2 regions of the Bacillus sp. FSL K6-0138 genome follow, and region 1 is predicted to be linked to the other one. Evidence: predicted binding sites of a transcription regulator. Region 1 holds the regulator's gene; the other holds the start of a gene.
The links. The regulator Rex, encoded in region 1, represses fermentation and respiration genes when NADH is low (regulators of the CRP and FNR family bind a similar motif). The targets are predictions, from matches to a motif close to TTGTGAAATATTTCACAA.

Region 1 (4,214 bases):
AGTGCTTTAAGCTCAAGCTGCTGGGCCTTTTTTTCCGTATAATAATCGTAGTCTCCTAAATATTCTTCCACTTTCTCAGGTGAAAGCTCGAATACTTTTGTTGCAATGCGGTTGATAAAATAGCGGTCATGGGACACGAACAAAATCGTTCCCGGATAATCGATCAAAGCATTTTCCAATATTTCTTTGCTGTCCAAGTCAAGATGGTTTGTCGGCTCGTCAAGAATGAGAAAATTGGCTTTTTGAAGCATCAGCTTCGCGAGCGCGAGCCGTGCTTTTTCGCCGCCGCTCAGGGCGTGAACAGGCTTTAAGACATCGTCTCCGGAAAACAGGAAATTCCCGAGGCATGTTCTGATATCTTTCTCATTCATCTCGGGGTAGTCGTCCCAAAGCTCGTCAAGCACGCGCTTGGACGAATGGAGTTCAGCCTGCTCCTGGTCGTAATAGCCGATCGAGACGTGTGAACCGGTTGATATCGTGCCTGTAAGGGGTTTAAGCTTTTGAATCAGCGTTTTTAAAAGGGTTGATTTGCCTACTCCGTTAGGGCCGACAAGGGCCACGCTTTCACCGCGCGAAATTTGAAAATAGAGCGAGCGGAGGAGCGGAGGCTGATCTTGGTAGCTGACCGTCAAATCCTGAACGCGCAGGACGTCGTTTCCGCTTTGCCGGGCAATGTCAAAACGGAAGGAGGCCGATTTTTCGTCGCCGAGCGGTTTATCCATGACGTCCATCCGTTCAAGCTGTTTGCGCCTGCTTTGTGCGCGTTTTGTCGTTGAAGCCCTCGCCAGGTTTCGGTCGACGAAGTCCTGGAGTTTGGCGATTTCATCCTGCTGCTTTTCATACAGTTTCATTTCTTTTTCAAGCTGTTCAGCTTTTAATTTCAGATAATCGCTGTAGTTTCCGATGTATTTTTTGCTCCTGGAGCGGGATATTTCGTACACCTGGGTGACAACCTTATCAAGAAAGTACCTGTCATGGGAGACGATGAGTATCGCTCCGCTGTAGTTTTGCAAATATTGCTCAAGCCAGGTAAGCGTATCGATGTCAAGGTGGTTCGTCGGTTCATCGAGAATGAGCAGGTCAGGTTTGGCCAGTAGCATTTTTCCGAGAGCGAGCCTCGTTTTTTGTCCTCCGCTTAAATCCTGGACGCGCGCGGTGTCGCCGTATCCGGCAAATCCGAGACCATGGATCACGGATCTGACGTCGGCTTCATATTGGTAGCCGCCCTTATCTTTAAATTCCTGCTGCAGTCTGTCGTACGTTTTCATTAACGATTCAAGCTTGTCGGGTGCAGCATGCGCCATCTGCTCTTCGACTGAGCGCATCTCTTTTTCCATCGCTTTCAGATGATCGAATACAGTCAGCAATTCTTCTTTTATTGAAAGCTTTGAATCGAGTCCCGAATGCTGATCAAGGTAGCCGATTGTTAAATCCTTCGGCTTGATGATGTCCCCTTTTTCATAAGAAAGCCTGCCGGCGATAATTTTCAAAAAAGTCGATTTTCCGGCTCCGTTGCGCCCGACGATCGCAATCCGGTCCCGGGATCTGACTTCCAGCTTTATATTCGTTAAAATGGAATCGGCTCCAAACGATTTTGAGAGCTGATTGACTTGTAAAATCATCATGATTTATTTCACCTCTTGTTTGCTATTTTTAGTGTAGCCTATCAGATAGCAGTCAGCAAACAATTAAGCGGAGTCTGGAAGATTTTAACCAAAAGGAAAAGACAGATTGAAAAAAATAGTGTATGATCTTTAGTAAGGAGAGTTTTATAATGATGAACCAATTTACGCATTTTAACGAACAAGGCAGAGCCAAGATGGTTGATATAAGCGAAAAGGAAGCTTCAGTGCGAACTGCTGTAGCTTTCTCAAGCGTGTCTATGAAAAGAGACGTGCATGAAAAAATCAAAAACCAGGAGATGGGGAAAGGCGATGTGCTGGCTGTGGCTCAGGTGGCAGGAATCATGGCGGCAAAACAAACGTCCGACATCATCCCGATGTGCCATCCGATCGCTCTGAAGGGAGTCGACATCGCCTTTCGATGGGAAGAAAAAGACCAGAACAGCATCCTGCATATTCAGTCAACCGTCAAGACAAAAGGGAGCACAGGTGTGGAAATGGAAGCGTTAACGTCAGTTTCCGTATGTGCGCTGACCGTCTATGACATGTGCAAGGCTGCGGATAAGGGAATGGTGATAGGACCGACCTATCTCGCTGAAAAAACAGGCGGGAAAAGCGGTGACTATAAAAGGGAAAAAGCTGATGTAAACATGGAGGATCGTTTATGAACTTGGATCATTCAAAAATTCCGCAAGCGACAGCTAAGCGGCTGCCGCTATACTATCGTTTTTTAAAAAACCTTCATGCATCCGGAAAGCAGCGTGTTTCATCCGCTGAATTGAGCGATGCCGTAAAAGTCGATTCTGCCACGATTCGGAGGGACTTTTCATATTTCGGTGCACTCGGCAAAAAAGGCTACGGCTATAATGTGAATTATTTGCTGTCCTTTTTCAGAAAGACGCTCGACCAGGATGAAATGACAAACGTAACGCTTATCGGCGTAGGAAATTTAGGGACAGCCTTTCTCCATTACAACTTCATTAAAAACAACAATACGAAAATCTCAATGGCTTTCGATATCAATGAAAGCAAAATCGGAAAAGAAGTCGGAGGCGTTCCCGTTTACGATTTAAATGACCTTGAAAAGCATTTGACAAACGATATTCCCGTCGCGATTTTGACGGTCCCGGCCCAGGCCGCCCAACCTATTACGGACAGGCTTGTTGCGCTCGGTATTAAAGGCATTCTCAATTTTACGCCGGCCCGTTTGAATGTGCCGGAACACATTCGAATTCATCATATAGATTTAGCGGTTGAACTTCAGTCATTGGTATATTTTCTGAAGCATTATTCAATGACAGAAGAAAAATGACGGAAAGGGGGAGGCTTTTACATGCCGACAATCGGTCCTGGAAGCTTTATTTTAATCGTTATCTTGGCGATTCTGATTTTCGGTCCGCAAAAACTTCCTGAACTGGGAAAGGCAGCAGGCAAGACGCTAAGGGAGTTTAAAAACGCAACAAGAGGTCTGGCAGACGACGAAAGCGAAAAAAAGAAAGAAGATCAGTAGGATGGGATGACATTGATGAAGGGAAGAGAAATGTCGCTTCTGGAACATATTATTGAACTGCGAAGACGGCTCGTGTTCATTGCCTTCTTTTTTGCCGTTTTTGTCATGGCGGGCTTCTTTTTGGCTAAGCCGATCATTCTTTATTTGCAGCAGACCGATGAAGCGAAACTGCTGACGCTGAACGCGTTTAAACTGACCGATCCGCTCTTGGTATACATGCAGTTCGCTGTCATTATCGGCGCTGTGATGACCTCGCCGCTTGTCTTGTACCAGCTGTGGGCTTTTATCAGCCCGGGGCTGTATGAAAAAGAACGCAAAGTGACGCTAAGCTATATTCCTGTATCGATCATACTTTTTTTAGGCGGCATTGCTTTTTCTTATTTTATTTTATTTCCGTTTGTCGTTGAATTTATGACGAATCTTTCCGATGATCTTAAGGTGAATCAAGTCATCGGGATTTATGAGTATTTTCAGTTTTTAATACAGCTGACGCTTCCTTTCGGCTTATTGTTTCAGATGCCTGTGATCATTATGTTCATTACAAGGCTCGGTTTGGTGACGCCCATGATGTTGGCTAAGATCAGGAAGTATGCATACTTCTTTTTGTTCGTCATCGCGGCGTTCATCACGCCTCCTGATATGTTGTCCGATTTTATGGTGGCAGCGCCTCTTTTGATCCTGTATGAAATCAGCATCATCATTTCGAGAATTTCCTACAGGAAAGCGCAGAAAGCCGTCATTCAGGAAGCCAATCAGGCATTTTTAAAATAAAGGGCCATCTCTTTTTGAGAGAATGGCTCTTTTTCTTTATTTTTTCCGCTTTGAAAGGGCGAACATTTTGAAGGAAATGCTGATGTTATAGGCGGCGAACAGCATCAGGAGAATGGTGTAGAACGACCACATATTCCCCGGAGAGGTCGCTGCCAGATACGTAAACAGCACGCCCGTCAAAAAATACATCACGCCCCAAAACACCGGGCTTCTCATCATAAAAATCCTCCGATAATCAGCTGCACTTTTTCAACCCGTTCCAAATAGTCCTGAATCTGGCCCTGAAACGTCTGCATGATCACGACAAACGT
Region 2 (4,214 bases), 340 kb from region 1:
GCAGCCACAATTCCCGGCCTGTTTCCTTCAGACAGGACAGCCCGCCCCGGAAATTGATGTTTCGGCTGAACAAAATCGTGATGATCACCGCAATCAAAATGGCGGTCCCCGTCGCTGAAATCAAGTCAAGCTTCAGCACGGCATCAAGCGGTGCCGCCTGCGCTGCAATCGGCGGGGTTTTCAGAATTTCCTGATGCAGAAAAGGCATCTTTAATAAAACCGTTGTCTGCTTGAGCAAGCCGCCGTCTTGAAACAGCGCTTTAAAAGCTGGAAGGCTCCACAGGGCAATGACGCCCGTCAGGATGTAAAACGGAGACCAGGCTTTTGCCACCTCTCCCCAGCTGTATTTGACAGCGGGCTCCTGTTCGTTCCCGTCTTCCCTGTAGATCCGGCGCGGCTGCCATTTTCTGAGGAACAGCGCGAGAGCTCCCATGCTGATTAATGCCGCCAAAATATTGGCCAGCTCAGGACCGAGCACAATCATTGTAAACGTCTGTACCGCCGTATAGCTTCCGCTTACAACGAGAAGGGCGGGCAGCGTTTCTTTAATGCCCCTGAACCCGTCCAAAATGAAAACGAGCAGGAACGGGACGAAAAATGTGATCCCCGGAAGCATCCAGGCGAGTGTGCCGGAAAGTTCGAGAGGGGTCAAATCCCCCATCTGCGCTCCCGTAATGACCGGTATACCGATCGCTCCGAACGCGCCTGATGCCGCGTTTGCGATTAAACAGAGAGAGGCCGCTTTCAACGGTTTAAAACCGAGTTCCACAAGCAGGACCGCACTGATTGCGATCGGCACTCCGAAGCCTGCGGCTCCTTCCAAAAAAGCATTAAAGCTGAACCCGATCAGAAGCAGTTGAAGCCGCTGATCGGATGAAATGCCGGCAATGCTCGCCCTGATGACCTTAAATTTTCCCGTTTTGACAGAAATCTTATAAAGCCAAACAGCCATCAGCACGATATATCCGATTGGCCACAGCCCGCTTGCGATTCCGAGAAAAACGGCGGAAATCGCTTTGGCTACCGGCATGTGAAAACAGAACACCGCTACAATAAAGCTGACCGCAAGGGTTAAAAATGCTGCGAGAATTCCTTTCATTTTAAACACGGTCAGCGCCAAAAGAAAGAATAAAATCGGCAGGGTTGCAACTAAAGCGCTGATATATTCATTCCCAAACGGATCGTAAACCTGCTGCCACATCGTCATCAGCCCTCTTCTATGTCTTTTTTAGTTAAGCAAAATGAGGTTTTAAAATACCTTTCAGCACGCCTGCACTATGCTTGAATTGCTCTTTTTCTTTTTCGTTCAGCTCCAGCTCAATCACTTTTTTGACCCCGCTGCGGCCGACGACCGCCGGAACGCCGATATATACATCATCTTCTCCGAATTCGCCGTCAAGATACGTGCTGACGGTTAAAATCGCGTCTTCGTTGCGGAAAATCGCTTTTGTGATGCGCGCCAGGCTCATGGCTACGCCGTAGTATGTCGCACCTTTTTTCTCAATGATCTGGTAAGCCGCATTTTTCACATCTTCAACCAGTTCATCTAGCTCTTCCGCTTTGTAGTTCTCATTCTTTTTCAAAAGCTCGCTCACAGGAACCCCGGCAATATTCGCATGGCTCCAGACAGGAAGCTCCGTATCACCGTGTTCGCCGATGATATAGCCGTGAACGTTGTGGGCAGCGGCGCCGAAGTACTCGCTCAGCATGTATCGGAACCGGGCAGTGTCAAGAGTCGTACCGCTTCCGATCACCCGTTCTTTCGGAAGGCCGCTGAACTTCCACGTAGCATAGGTCAGGATGTCGACCGGGTTTGTAGCAACGAGGAAAATTCCGTCAAATCCGCTTGCCATGACTTCTCCGATGATTCCTTTAAAAATCTTAAGGTTTTTCTCGACCAAATCAAGCCGTGTTTCGCCGGGCTTTTGGTTCGCTCCCGCACAAACGCAGACAACATCAGCGTCTTTGCAATCTTCATATGTGCCGTACCACGTTCTTACAGGATGGGGCGCAAATGCTTTTCCATGGTTTAAGTCCATAACATCGCCCATTGCTTTGTCTTTATTTAAATCAATAATCACGAGTTCATCTGTGATTCCTTGGTTAATTAACGTAAATGCATAGCTGCTGCCTACAAAACCAGCACCGATTAAAACTGTACGATTGACTTTTTGGTTAGCCATTATTCATCATCCTTTGCCGTTAGTTTTAATTCTAAGTTGTTTGTGAAGTATTTCACATTTATATTGTGCAATACTTCACATACTTTTTCAAGACTTATGCATTTTTATTTTTGTCTTTTTTGTGTCTCTGCTCATTTTCTCCTTAAACTTAAACATTTTCTGGAAAAGTTACCTTTTGTGTTCATTATTTTGCCCAAAAATTTTACTGATCATCCATTAGTATCCACACGGTGAATAAAGAGGCTGTTTGTACGAGCCCAGGCAGTTGGGCAATATGAAGGCCGGAAAGTTTTCATTCAAAAAACCACATGGTTAGACATGCCTGTGATATATTATTTTCGTTGCACATTTTTGCTGAAGGGCTCAGCTTTCGGCATTCTATTACCAAATACATTCGTTTCAACGGCAAAATCGGTTGGAATGCGATAGAAACACGCGGAGGGTAAAATATGAATCAAAAAACAAAAAGACGCAATGTGACGATTGCATTGATGGTCGCCACTTTTTTGGCGGCAATCGAGGGCACGATCGTCAGTACGGCGATGCCGACCATCGTGAGCGACTTGGGCGGGATTAAGTTGATCAGTTGGGTGTTTGCCGCCTACTTGCTGACATCTGCGATCACGACGCCGATATATGGCAAGCTCGCAGATTTGTACGGGCGCAAGATCATATTTACCATTGGGACGATTATCTTTTTGATCGGCTCGATGATGTCAGGCGCGGCTCATACGATGACCGAATTGATTTGTTTCCGTGCTTTGCAGGGCATCGGGGCAGGAGCGGTTTTGCCGACGACCTTTACCATTATCGGTGACATCTATTCGTTTGAAGAACGCGCCAAAATTCAAGGGTTGTTCAGCGCCATCTGGGGCATATCAGGCATTCTCGGGCCGCTGGCGGGCGGCTCGCTGGTCGACAACATTTCCTGGCGCTGGATTTTTTACTTTAACCTGCCGTTTGGCATCGCTTCAATCATTATGATCTGGATCTTCTTACAAGAGAAATTTGAAAAGAAAAAGAAACACATCGATTACTTAGGGGCTATTACGTTTACGATCGGCATGGCTTCCCTTCTATACGCTTTTATCAGCGCCGGATCAATCTATCCGTGGAATTCGTGGAAGATCATCGGCCTGTTTGTCATCGCGGCGATCGCGCTCATCGCCTTCATTTGGATCGAAGCAAAGTCTCCGGAACCGATGCTGCCGCTGAAGCTGTTTCGCATCCGCGAGATTTCCGTTTCCAACCTGGCGAGCTTTTTAATCTCTGTGATTTTGATCGGCATCACGACTTATTTGCCGATGTGGATGCAGGGAATTTTCGGAGTTGGCGCGACAAACTCCGGGCTGACGCTGACGCCGATGTCGATCGGCTGGCCGATCGGGGCGACCATTGCCGGACGGCTGATGCTGAAGCTCGGTTCGCGTAATACTTCTACGATGGGCTTGGCATTTCTGATCATCGGTTCGACCGGTCTGGCGCTGGCAACGATTCACACACCGCATTGGTTCTTTGTCGCAGCGATGCTGGCGGTTGGATTGGGCTTTGGCTTCTCGATGACTTCCTTTACGGTATCCGTACAGTATGCTGTCGGCTGGAACATGCGCGGAGCTGCCACCGCTTCGAACACGTTTGTGCGGACGCTCGGCCAAACGGTCGGTGTCGCGATTCTGGGAACGCTATTCAATAACTCTATTGCGGGCTACATGACCTCGCACGCGGCAGGAGCAAACAACCTCGACATGAACAAACTGCTGAATCCCGAGACGGCCCGGCACATTCCCGAATCCATGCTGTTAATGATGCGGGAAGGCCTGGTATCCGGCTTGCACAGCATTTACCTCGTCCTGTTCTTCGTCGCAGCGGCCGGACTGATCGTCGTATTCTTCTTGCCAAAGAAGCAGCAGCAGCAAATACAGAAAAAAGCGAGTTAATAAAACACAGTGATCAGCCTTTTAGTCGGGACTGTCAATAAGGATCAGGGCAATATCCTATCCATCAGGGCGCATCATCTGCCGGCGGGCACGA

Region 2: MHB78_RS02440 (L-lactate dehydrogenase) is a predicted target of Rex. The motif match lies at 2,224-2,241, and genes of this name have one in related genera.

Annotation. Positions count from the first base shown of each region.
Region 1 is NZ_CP150286.1:757,784-761,997, forward strand. It holds gene MHB78_RS04130 (ABC-F family ATP-binding cassette domain-containing protein) at 1-1,625, opposite strand, end outside; gene moaC (cyclic pyranopterin monophosphate synthase MoaC) at 1,778-2,290, shown strand; gene MHB78_RS04140 (redox-sensing transcriptional repressor Rex) at 2,287-2,934, shown strand; gene MHB78_RS04145 (twin-arginine translocase TatA/TatE family subunit) at 2,956-3,132, shown strand; gene tatC (twin-arginine translocase subunit TatC) at 3,139-3,903, shown strand; gene MHB78_RS04155 (YdiK family protein) at 3,940-4,119, opposite strand; gene MHB78_RS04160 (CPBP family intramembrane glutamic endopeptidase) at 4,119-4,214, opposite strand, start outside.
Region 2 is NZ_CP150286.1:414,921-419,134, reverse strand. It holds gene MHB78_RS02445 (L-lactate permease) at 1-1,201, opposite strand, end outside; gene MHB78_RS02440 (L-lactate dehydrogenase) at 1,233-2,183, opposite strand; gene MHB78_RS02435 (MDR family MFS transporter) at 2,633-4,120, shown strand.